DNA from 2 places in the Thioalkalivibrio sp. ALMg13-2 genome. Region 2 is predicted to be linked to the other one. Evidence: predicted binding sites of a transcription regulator. Region 2 holds the regulator's gene; the other holds the start of a gene.
The links. Region 2 encodes FNR, which switches genes on or off when oxygen is low (the NO sensors DNR and NnrR bind a similar motif). Its sites were predicted from a motif close to TTGATNTANATCAA; they were not measured.

Region 1 (5,047 bases), on a different contig from region 2:
CGGTGCGCCATCGTGCATCCGCCGTCAACGGTTCGAGGTCGTCGGCCGCGGAGATCACGACCGCCAGCCAGTGTGGCGCCCCGGCGACATTCCGCGCGATCAGCCATTGGCCATGCTGGTCCAGCAGCCCCTGTAGTGGCGGAAGATCATCAAGGCGCCGCGCATAGCGCAGGTAGACCGTGCAGATGCTGCGGGCGCCCATGGCATTCAGGCCCTGGTGCGTCGCCTCCCAGCCGGTTTCGTGCGGAAGCAGGGCAGCGGCGGCGGCTGGAGGGGCGGCCAGGATCACGCCGCGCGCCGGGCTCGCCACGCCCTGGCGATCGCGCAGGCGGTAGGGGGCGGCGTCGTGAGTCGTGCTGCGCTCAATGGCGGTGATGCGGCGGCCAAGATCCACTCTAGCGCCACGCTCCCGGAGTTCCTGGACAGCCGGTTCCGGGAACAGCTCGCCGAGTGGCCGCGCGGGGAGGAGAAGGCGCGCGGCCTCCGGGCCATGATTGAGTGCCAGGCGCAGGACGTTCTGGAAGATGCGGGCCGAGGCGGTTCGGGTCGGGGTGTTCATCACCGCCAGGCACAACGGGTCCCACAGGCTCCGAATGAGGGCGTCGGGCTGACGACGCTGGCGCAGCCAGTCGAGGACGGGGAGATCGTGGCGCAGGGGCCGGTGCAACATGGCGGCGGCGCCGGACAGTGCACGCAGGCGTGTACCAAGAGAGTGCTTCGCAAGCGCCCGGTAAAGCGCGGCGGCCAGGGCGGGCAACCGGGGCGAACGTGGTTCCAGCTGGAACGCCGGGTCCTGCGGCCGGGCGGTGGGCTCGAACATGCGCAGGCCGAAGGGCAGGGCCTGAAACGCCTGCTCGGGGTTGATGCCGACCGAACGGATCTGCTGCAGGGTCTGCTGGCAGGCCCCGACCAGGATGTGCTGGCCGTTGTCGAGCGGGGTGCCGTCCAGGTCGAGGCTGCGGGCACGGCCACCGGGGGCCTTGCCGGCCTCGATCAGGTGCACGGGGTGCCCGGCGCGTGCAAGCGCCAGCGTGGCGGTCAGGCCGGCCCAGCCCGCGCCGACCACGACGACGGGCGCGTGGGGTGAGCCGGAGATCATGGCATCAGGTCGCGCGGCGGCGTTGTTCGCGCTTCAGGCGGCGTGCGGTGCGCCACGCGATCCACAACTTGCGGATCGGGGTCAGGCGCACGCGGTGTTCCAGCACGCGGTAGCCGTCGTCGGCGATCTCGTCGAGCAGGGTGCGGTAGATGGCCGCCATGATCAGGCCCGGGCGCTGGGCGTAGCGGTCGGCGTCCGGGAGGTGTTCCTCGGCGCGTTCGTAGTAGCGTCGCGCCCGTTCCGCCTGCTCCGCGAACAGGGCGCGGTGGCGGTCGTCGGTGATGTTGATCTGGAATTCCTCCGGCTTGACCCCGTGCTTGCTGAGCTCGTCCATGGGGATGTACACCCGGCCGCGCATGGCGTCCTCGTGGACGTCGCGCAGGATGTTGGTGAGCTGCAACGCCATGCCGAGGTCGTGGGCGTACTTCAGAGTGCGCCGATCGGTGTAGCCGAAGATGTGGGCGGACAGGATGCCCACGACGCTGGCCGCGCGGTAGCAGTACAGCGACAAAGTGGTGAAGTCCGGATAGCTGTCGTAGTCCAGATCCATCTGCATGCCGTCGATGATCTCGTCGAAGTACTCGCGACCAAGGTCGAAGGCGGCGATGTGCGGCTGCAGTGCCTGGGTGATGGGGTGGCGGGGTTCGCCGGCGAACAGGCGTTCGATCTCCTGGCGCCACCAGTCGAGCTTGGTGCGCGCAATGCTCTCCTCGCTCACCTCGTCGACGATGTCGTCGACTTCCCGGCAGAAGGCGTACAGCGCCGTGATGGCGCGACGGCGATCCGGCTCCAGAAAGCGGAACGCGTAGTAGAAGCTGGAGCCGCTTTGCGCGGCCTTCTCCTCGCAATACTCGTCGGGGGACATGCGCTCTCGCGTGGCGGGTGTCGAACAGGGAGGAGAAGGCTAGCACAGGCAGCACAGGGGGCGGGAGAGGGCGCCATGAAGGCGGATTGTTGACCTGTATCAAGCTCGGGCCTGGCGTGCGGCCGTAGTCTGCAGAACCAAGGTCGCGAGTGCGCGGCGCACGGTTGTGGAGCCCCGAATGGAACAACGCCTGGTGTTTGACCCCGAAATCCTGCGCCGCTACGACGTGAGCGGGCCGAGGTACACGTCGTATCCCACCGCGCCACAGTTTCACGAGGGCTTCGACGACCGCGCCTATGCCGAGGCGGCGCAGGCCACCAACGGGGCGGACCCGGCGCGGCCGCTGTCCCTGTATGTTCATGTGCCGTTCTGCGACACGGTGTGCTTCTACTGCGCCTGCAACAAGGTCATCACTGGAAATTACCAGCGCGCTCAGCGCTACCTGCAGTATCTGGAGCGCGAGGCCGAACTGCAGGGCGAGCTGTTCGACCGGGAACGCACTGTCGGCCAGCTGCACTTTGGGGGGGGCACGCCGACTTATCTTGGCGATGACGATCTGCGCCGGGTGATGGCGACGCTGGCGAGGCACTTCCGCCTGGACGAAAGCGATGCCCGCGAGTTCTCCATCGAGATTGATCCGCGCGCGGTGCGGCCCGGCACCATCCCGCTGCTGGGCGAGCTGGGTTTTAACCGGATCAGCCTCGGGGTGCAGGATTTCGACCCGAACGTGCAGCGGGCGGTGAACCGCATCCAGCCGTTCGAGGTGACCGCGCGGGCGGTGGAGCAGGCGCGGGCCAACGGCTTCGAATCCACCAACCTGGACCTGATCTACGGCCTTCCCCTGCAGACGGTGGAGACCTATACCGCCACGCTGGAACGCGCGCTGGAGCTGCGTCCGGAGCGCCTGGCGATCTACAACTACGCGCACCTGCCGCAGATGTTCAAGACTCAGCGCCAGATCCGCGAGGCCGATCTGCCGGACGCCGCGGAGAAGCTGGCGATCCTCGAGACCACCATCGCTCGCCTGACCGATGCCGGCTATGTCTACATCGGCATGGACCACTTTGCCCTGCCGGACGACGAACTGGCCACGGCCCAGCGCGCCGGGACGCTGCAGCGCAATTTCCAGGGCTATTCCACACGGGCGGAGTACGACCTGGTGGCACTGGGTCCGACGGCCATCGGCAAGGTGGGCGCCACCTACAGCCAGAACCTGCGCGAGCTGGATGCCTATTACGCGCGGCTGGATGCCGGGCGCCTTCCGGTGTTTCGCGGACTCGAACTGAGTGCCGACGATCGGCTGCGCCGGGACGTGATTACCGAGCTCATGTGCCATTCGCGCATCGATTTCGCCGCGATCGAGGTGCGCCACGGGATCGCGTTCGGCGAGGTCTTTGGGGATGCACTGGAGCGGCTTCAGGGCATGGAGGCCGATGGACTGGTGCGGATCGGCGCGGAGCGGCTGGAGATCCTGCCGCGCGGGCGGTTGCTGCTGCGCAACGTCGCCATGGCCTTCGACGCCTATCTGAAGACGGAGGGCGCGCCGCGCTACAGCAAGGTAGTGTGAGCGGCTTGACGGCGATCCGTTCTCGGCGGAAGCTTTGAACAATAGCAACCGGTAACAGGGACGTTCCGGTGAAGACGACACGTTACTTCGAGACTGTACGCGAGAGGCCGGATCGGCGAATGATCCGGGATCACTGGATCAGTAGTGCAATCGACCAACCGTTGTGCGAAGAAGTCCAAGGCGATGGGCGTATCCGCAGATGGGCTCGTGTCGAGGAGGCTGAAGGACGCTACCTTCGCGTTGTTCTGCTGCCGGATGGAGAAACCGTTCACAACGCCTTTTTCGATCGAGGGTTCCAGCCATGAAACTCCAGTACTTCGGGGATACGGATACGCTTTATATCGAATTCCGAGGCGATAGCGTGGCCGAAACCCGCTCGCTTGACGAGAACACGACCCTGGATGTCGATGCCAGTGGTGGTGTTTGCGCCATTACCTTTGAGCACGCAAGCGAACGAACTGACCTCCAGCACCTTACGGTCGAGGGCATTGCCGCTTGATGCCTTTTAAGCCCTCAGCTTAACCAGGGGTTCTCGGCGGCTCGATCCCTACGGTCTTCGGCGGCGCGGTCGAAGGCTGTGGCTCAGGATGATCCAGGCGTCGCGGGTGCGCAGGCGCGGTCGGGCAAAGACGTCGTCCTGCTGGCGCAGCCGCCAGAGGATGCGTGCCCCGCCGTTGATGATCGCCCGGATCTCCAGCCCCATGCGCCCGCGCAGCAGCCCGCCCAGCGGCGCCCCGGCGCGCAGCAGCCGGTCGGCGCGGGCGTATTGAAACTGCATCAGGTTGCGTAGCTGGAAGGTGGTCTGCCCGGTGGCCAGCATCGCCTCGGTCACGCCGTACTGGTCCATCTCTTCCTGCGGTAGGTAGATGCGGTTGTTCTCCCGCAGGTCCTGCTGCAGGTCCTGATAGAAGTTGATCAGCTGCAGCGCCGAGCAGATGGCGTCCGAGTACCCCAGCATCTCGTCGGTCGGGTTGCCGTTCAGGTGCAGCATGAGCCGGCCAACCGGGTTGGCCGAGCGGCGGCAGTAGTCCATGACCTCGCCGAAGGTCGCATAGCGGGGCTGTTCCAGGTCCTGCAGGAAGGCGTCGATCAGGTCGGAGAACGGCGCGGCCGGGAGGTCGAAGCGGGCGCGGGCGTCCGCCAGGGCAATCCATTCGGGTTCGTGCTCGGCGGCGGGGTCTTCCAGGACCTGCACGCGTTCCTGCATCGCCAGCAGTGCCTGGCGCCGCTCGGCGACCGGGCGCGGGTCCTCGTCGGCCAGGTCGTCGGCGTCGCGGGCGAAGCAGTAGATCGCCGCCACGGGGCCGCGCAGGCGGCTGGGCAGCAGCCAGGAGGCCACGGGGAAGTTCTCGTAATGCGCCTTGGCACGCTGGCGACAGTGGCGGTAGGCCGAACGGATACGGGGCGACATGGGTGCTCAGGCCCTGTTTCCGGCGTGCGGGGCGCCGAGGTGGGCGGATTCAGCTCGCAAGTCCGGGCTCCGTGGCGGCTCCGTCGGCGTACCAGGCCCAGAAGT
Region 2 (5,047 bases):
CTGACGGCCGTGGGTCTGCTGGCGCTAGGCTGCGGCAGCGGCGAGCCGGAGGAGTCGGCCGGCCCCGCCCAGGGCCTGGAGCAGGGCGGCATCACGCCGCAGGACATGTCCAGTGACGAGGCGCGGCGCCCGCAGCAAAGTGGCATGCCCGCCGCGGACGTGAAGCGCGCAACCGACTGATTGGATCGCTGTCCTGCGGGGATTCCCCTGCGGGTCACCACATGAGGTCGTCGGGTACCACGTAGTCCTTGTATGGGTCGTCCGGGGCAGGTTCCGATCCGGTTTCGTCCTCGGCGGGGATGACCAGTGGCCATTCCGGATCGCGCTCGCGGATGCGGTCGGCGGTCTCGCGCGGGATGACCCGGAACCCCTTTTCCGGGCGCACATCCAGGCCGGCAAGCGCGGCGCGGCCGTCGGCCAGGCGCTTTTGCAGGTCGGCGGTCACCGGGAGGTGGCGGATCTGCCCGCCCTGCTGGAAGTGATAATCCAGCGCGGCATCGCCGGTGGGAATCGGCGCCAGGTGGGTGCTGACCAGTTCGCGGATTTGCGCGTGGCGGGCCCGGCGTTCGGCACGTTCCTGCTGTTCGCGGTTCTTCTGTCGCGAACGCTCGGCCTGCTCGGCCTTGCGCGCTTCGGCCACGCCCGGGTCTGGACCCGTGTTGCGGTCCTTCTTCTTCTTCGCGTTCCCCTTCTGGGCCTTGTGCTTTTGCGACTTGGCCTGGCGAACCTGTTTTTCGTCGACCAGCCCCGTTTTCAGGAGCTGGCTGCGCAGATCATCCGACATGAATCCTGCCGTGTTCGGTCAATGTGCGGGGAGGATAGCCGGAATGCGGCCTTGCGTGCACCACGTGCTGTTCAGGCGGCCGTGAACTCGCGCAATCCGTCGCGGATCTCGGCGTCCGGCAGGTCGGGGAACAGGGTGTGCAATCGGCGCTGGCGGTCGATGGCGAATGCGGGGGTGGTCTGCGGCGCCAGGCGCCGGGCCTCCGCGAGCAGTTGCAGGCCGGCGAGCCGCTCGCTTTGAAGCTCCAGTGCCAGCACCGCGCGATAGAGCGCGTTGCGCTCGGGGGTGTGGAGCCGCCGGCGCAGTGCGCGGAGGCGTTCGGTGGAGGATGACTGCCAGCGCCGGGCCGTTTGCCGCAGTACGCGCCATTGCGAGGGTCCGAGGGGCTGCGGGTACCACAGGGCAAACAACGCCAGCATCACGTCCACGCCAAATTCGTCCTGCCAGCGCATCAGACGTTCGCGAACGGTGGGATCGACCCACAGTGCGTCGGCGAATGCCCAGAAGGCGTCGAAGTCCGTGGCCGGCTCCGGGGTGTCCCCGGCTTCAGGCACTGCTCGCGGCGGAGGTGAAGGTGACCCCGGCCGTGTTGCGCAGGCCCTCGGGCTGGAGGATCTCCAGGTCCCGGGTGTGCAGGTTGATTACGCCCTGGTTGCGCAGCTGAGTAAACAGCCGGCTGATGGTTTCCTGGGTCAGGCCCAGGTGGTTGGCGATGTCTGCCCGGGACATGGGCAGGTAGAACCGTTCGGGGGACAGGCCGCGGGCGCGATGACGCTCCGACAGGGCGATCAGGAAGGTCGCCAGACGCTGCTCCGCGGTACGTTGGCCGAGCAGGGCGTGCAGGCTTTCGTCCTGGGCCAGTTCCTGGCTCATCACGCTCATCATGTGCTGGCGGAAGGTCGGCAGGCGGCCGGCGAGGTCGTCGACATGCCCGTAGGGCACGGCGCAGACGCTGGTGGACTCCAGCGCAATGGCACTGACCGGATGCTTGCCGGAGTGGATCGCGTCCAGCCCCAGGAGGTCGCCGGCCAGCGCGAAGCCGGTGATCTGTTCGGTCCCGTCATCGGAGATCAGCACCGTTTTCAGTGCCCCGGTGCGGACCGCGTACAGCGCTTCGAACTTGGTCCCCATGGTGAACAGGGGCGCACCCTTGGCGATCGGCCGGCGTTGCTGGACGATTTGGTCGAGTTGCCAGAGTTCATCCTGGGGCAGGCCCATAGGCAGGCAGAGCTGGCGGAGGGTGCAGTGCTGGCAGGCTTGAGTGGGTCGTAGCGTCATGGGTGCAGGGTAGCCGTTTTTTCGACGTTGGGGAAAGCGATTTTCGGGGTATGCCATCGGGGGCGGGAATGCGGTACTGTCCCCAAGAGTTGTAGGCGATTACAGAAGGTTTTGCCGTCGGTCAGGGGGTCGCGCCCCGAGATGACTCGGGGTCCCCTCCCTCCGACGGCTGCGTGGACAATGCGGGCCATCGGTAATTAGACTGAGTCTAAAAGCTTCGGCATGGTGAGGGTCGGCATTACGCGTGGGGGCTGAGAGACCCGACTGCCAGAACAAGGACAGGGGTAGCGATGATCGAGCGGTTACTGGAGCAATACATACGCTACGGGACCTTCGTGCTGCGGCATCCGGATGGCCGTGAGCAGCGTTTCGGGAACGGCGCGCCGGAAGTCACCATGCAGGTGCATGACAAGGCGGCGTTGCGCAAGATTGGGCGCGACCCGGGCTTCCAGCTGGGCGAGACCTACATGGACGGCCTGTGGTCGCCCGGCCCCGAGGGCCTGCAGGTGTTCCTCGACGTGGCCATGCGCAACTTCGCGCCGATGTTCAAGCAGCGGGTCAACCCTGCAGTGCGCATGCTGCGGGCCCTGATCGAGCAGGGCAACAAGGTGGCGCGCTGCTACCAGAACATCGCCCATCACTACGACGTCGATGAGTGGCTTTATCGTCAGTTCCTGGACGAGGGCATGTTCTACAGCTGCGCCTATTTCGAGCGCCCGGATATGACGCTGGAAGAGGCGCAGCAGGCCAAGTGCGCAATGCTGCGCAAGAAGCTGATGCTGGAGCCGGGGATGCGCGTGCTCGACATCGGTTGCGGCTGGGGCGGTCTGGCCTTCCATCTCGCCGAGCATGCCGACGTGCAGGTAGACGGCGTGACGCTGTCGAAGGAGCAGCTGCGGGTTGCCCGTGACGAGGCCAAGCGTCGGGGGCTCGAGGATCGAGTGCGGTTTCTCTATCAGGACTACCGCGAACACGAAGACCAGTACGACCGCATCGTGAGCGTCGGCATGTTCGAGCATGTGGGCACGCCCAACTACGAGACGTTCTTCCGGCGCGTGCATGATCTGCTGAAGCCGGAAGGCATCGCGGTGCTGCACACCATCGGGCGGCAGGAACCACCGGGGACCTCCAACCCCTGGCTGAGCAAGTACATCTTTCCGGGCGGGTATACGCCGGCCCTGTCCGAGGTGATGGGCGCGCTGGAGCCCACGCCGCTGTGCACCACCGATATCGAGTTCTGGCGCCTGCATTACGCCGAGACGCTGGCCGAGTGGTATCGCCGCTTCCAGACGGTACGGGCCGAGGCCGTCGAACGCTTCGATGAGCGTTTCTGCCGCATGTGGGAGTTCTACCTGGCCAGTTGCGAGGGCACCTTCCGCTGGTGGGATCAGGTGGTGTTCCACGTGCAGATGGCCAAGCAGCAGGATGCGGTGCCGCTGACCCGCGATTACCTCTATCGGGACGATGCCCCCGAAGTGATCTCCACACCGCCCGGGAAGGCCCGGGCACAGCGCAGCGACGCCGCCTGAGGGCGCATCGGACGCGCCGGGCCGCTCGCGCGAGTATCGCCCGGCGCGCGCGAACCGAACACGGTTTCCCTACACTAAGGGGAGCGTTGCGGCCATGCCGGCGGTAACCACCCATTCCGGAGCAGGTGCGCGTGTTCGGTCGCTTTCGTAAACGCAGGGAGGCACAGGGCCAGGAAAGCCCGCAGGCCGGCGGACCGTCACAGGAGCACGTCCTGATCGAGGCGGCCGGGCGCAGCCGCATTACAGAGGTGGCTGCCACCGCACGGCGCGTACCCTGGTCGCTGAACTTTCTCCAGTTGCTGTGGGCCGCCGGGCCGGTCACGTTCCTGGCGATGCAGGGCGGCTACTTCCTCGGTTTCGGCCACGCCGCCCCGGCACAGAACTTCATCTTCTTTGCCGTTTACACCCTGCTGTTCGGGGTCATCGGCCTGGTCGCGCGCTTCGTCGCGGATGCCACACGGGGCAAGCGCCAGGAGCGCTCGCGCGATCAGCTGCGCAACACCATCGACTTGCTGCCGGATCTGCTGTTCGTTACCCGCGACCTGGCGATGGGCGAGATGACCCCGGACATGCGCCGGCGCAAGGCAGCCCAAGTCCTGCTGCACGAAGTGGATATCGCCCCCGAGGCCGTGGCGGTCGCGGTGCGCGAGATGACCGGCGATGCCAGCCTGGCGGCCGCCGCGGAGCAGATCGAGATTTATCGTCGCCTGGGGCTGCGCTCGCGCGTCGCGGATCTGGTGGATGCGACCGAGGACTCCCGGCTCGCGGCCCTGGAGAAGCTGCACCACGAGGCGCCGGAGGTTGCGGATCTCCTGCGCGATCGCCTGCGGGGCGTGGCGCCAACCCAGGAGGACGGTGTCCGCCGGGTGGATCAGTTCCTGGATCGACTGTTCTCCGCCGCGGACGCCGATGACCTGGCGCGTTGCACCCTCGACGATGTGCAAGCGATCTTCGTGTTGGCCTTCGAGCTGGTGAACGGACGCCAGATCAAGCGGCTGAGCTTCGAATGGTCGGGGGGCTGGCAGCTCGGGGCGGCCCTGGACCGCCTCGAATCCCAGGGCAACCGCTTCCGTGTGGCTCAGGCCGGGGTGGTCAGCCGCCTGCGCTCGCTCGGCATCCTGCTGTCCCAGCACGAGGCGTCGGGCCTGGATCCACAGGCGCTGCGCGAGCCGGTCGTCAGCCTGGGTCGTCAGGTGCTGGAGGCGGTGCAGCGTCTGGAGGATCTCGAACCTTCGGAGAATTCGCCGGATGGGCAGATGCTGGGGCTCGCCCTGCGTCGGGTCGAGGACCTGCGCGAGGCGCGCGATCAGCTGATGCAGGCGCAAAGCCGCTACACCAACGCCGTGGAACGCTGGGAGGCCCTGCGCCGGGCGCAGGTCGAGAAGCGCGGCGAGAAGCGCTGGTTCAAGCGCAGCGTGCGCGGCATCCGGGTGAGCGAGGAGCTGATCGAGCTGAC

Region 1: hemN (oxygen-independent coproporphyrinogen III oxidase) is a predicted target of FNR. The motif match lies at 2,054-2,067, and genes of this name have one in related genera.

What each region holds. Positions count from the first base shown of each region.
Region 1 covers NZ_KB906109.1:76,029-81,075, reverse strand. Annotated here, with positions in the region: gene hpnE (hydroxysqualene dehydroxylase HpnE) at 1-1,099, opposite strand, end outside; gene hpnD (presqualene diphosphate synthase HpnD) at 1,104-1,964, opposite strand; gene hemN (oxygen-independent coproporphyrinogen III oxidase) at 2,143-3,531, shown strand; gene F618_RS0108400 (DUF2283 domain-containing protein) at 3,833-4,030, shown strand; gene hpnC (squalene synthase HpnC) at 4,079-4,942, opposite strand; gene gph (phosphoglycolate phosphatase) at 4,992-5,047, opposite strand, start outside.
Region 2 covers NZ_KB906108.1:48,831-53,877, forward strand. Annotated here, with positions in the region: gene F618_RS0107735 (hypothetical protein) at 1-180, shown strand, start outside; gene F618_RS0107740 (DUF2058 domain-containing protein) at 215-784, opposite strand; gene F618_RS0107745 (DUF2390 domain-containing protein) at 856-1,338, opposite strand; gene fnr (fumarate/nitrate reduction transcriptional regulator Fnr) at 1,331-2,062, opposite strand; gene F618_RS0107755 (cyclopropane-fatty-acyl-phospholipid synthase family protein) at 2,353-3,591, shown strand; gene F618_RS0107760 (hypothetical protein) at 3,723-5,047, shown strand, end outside.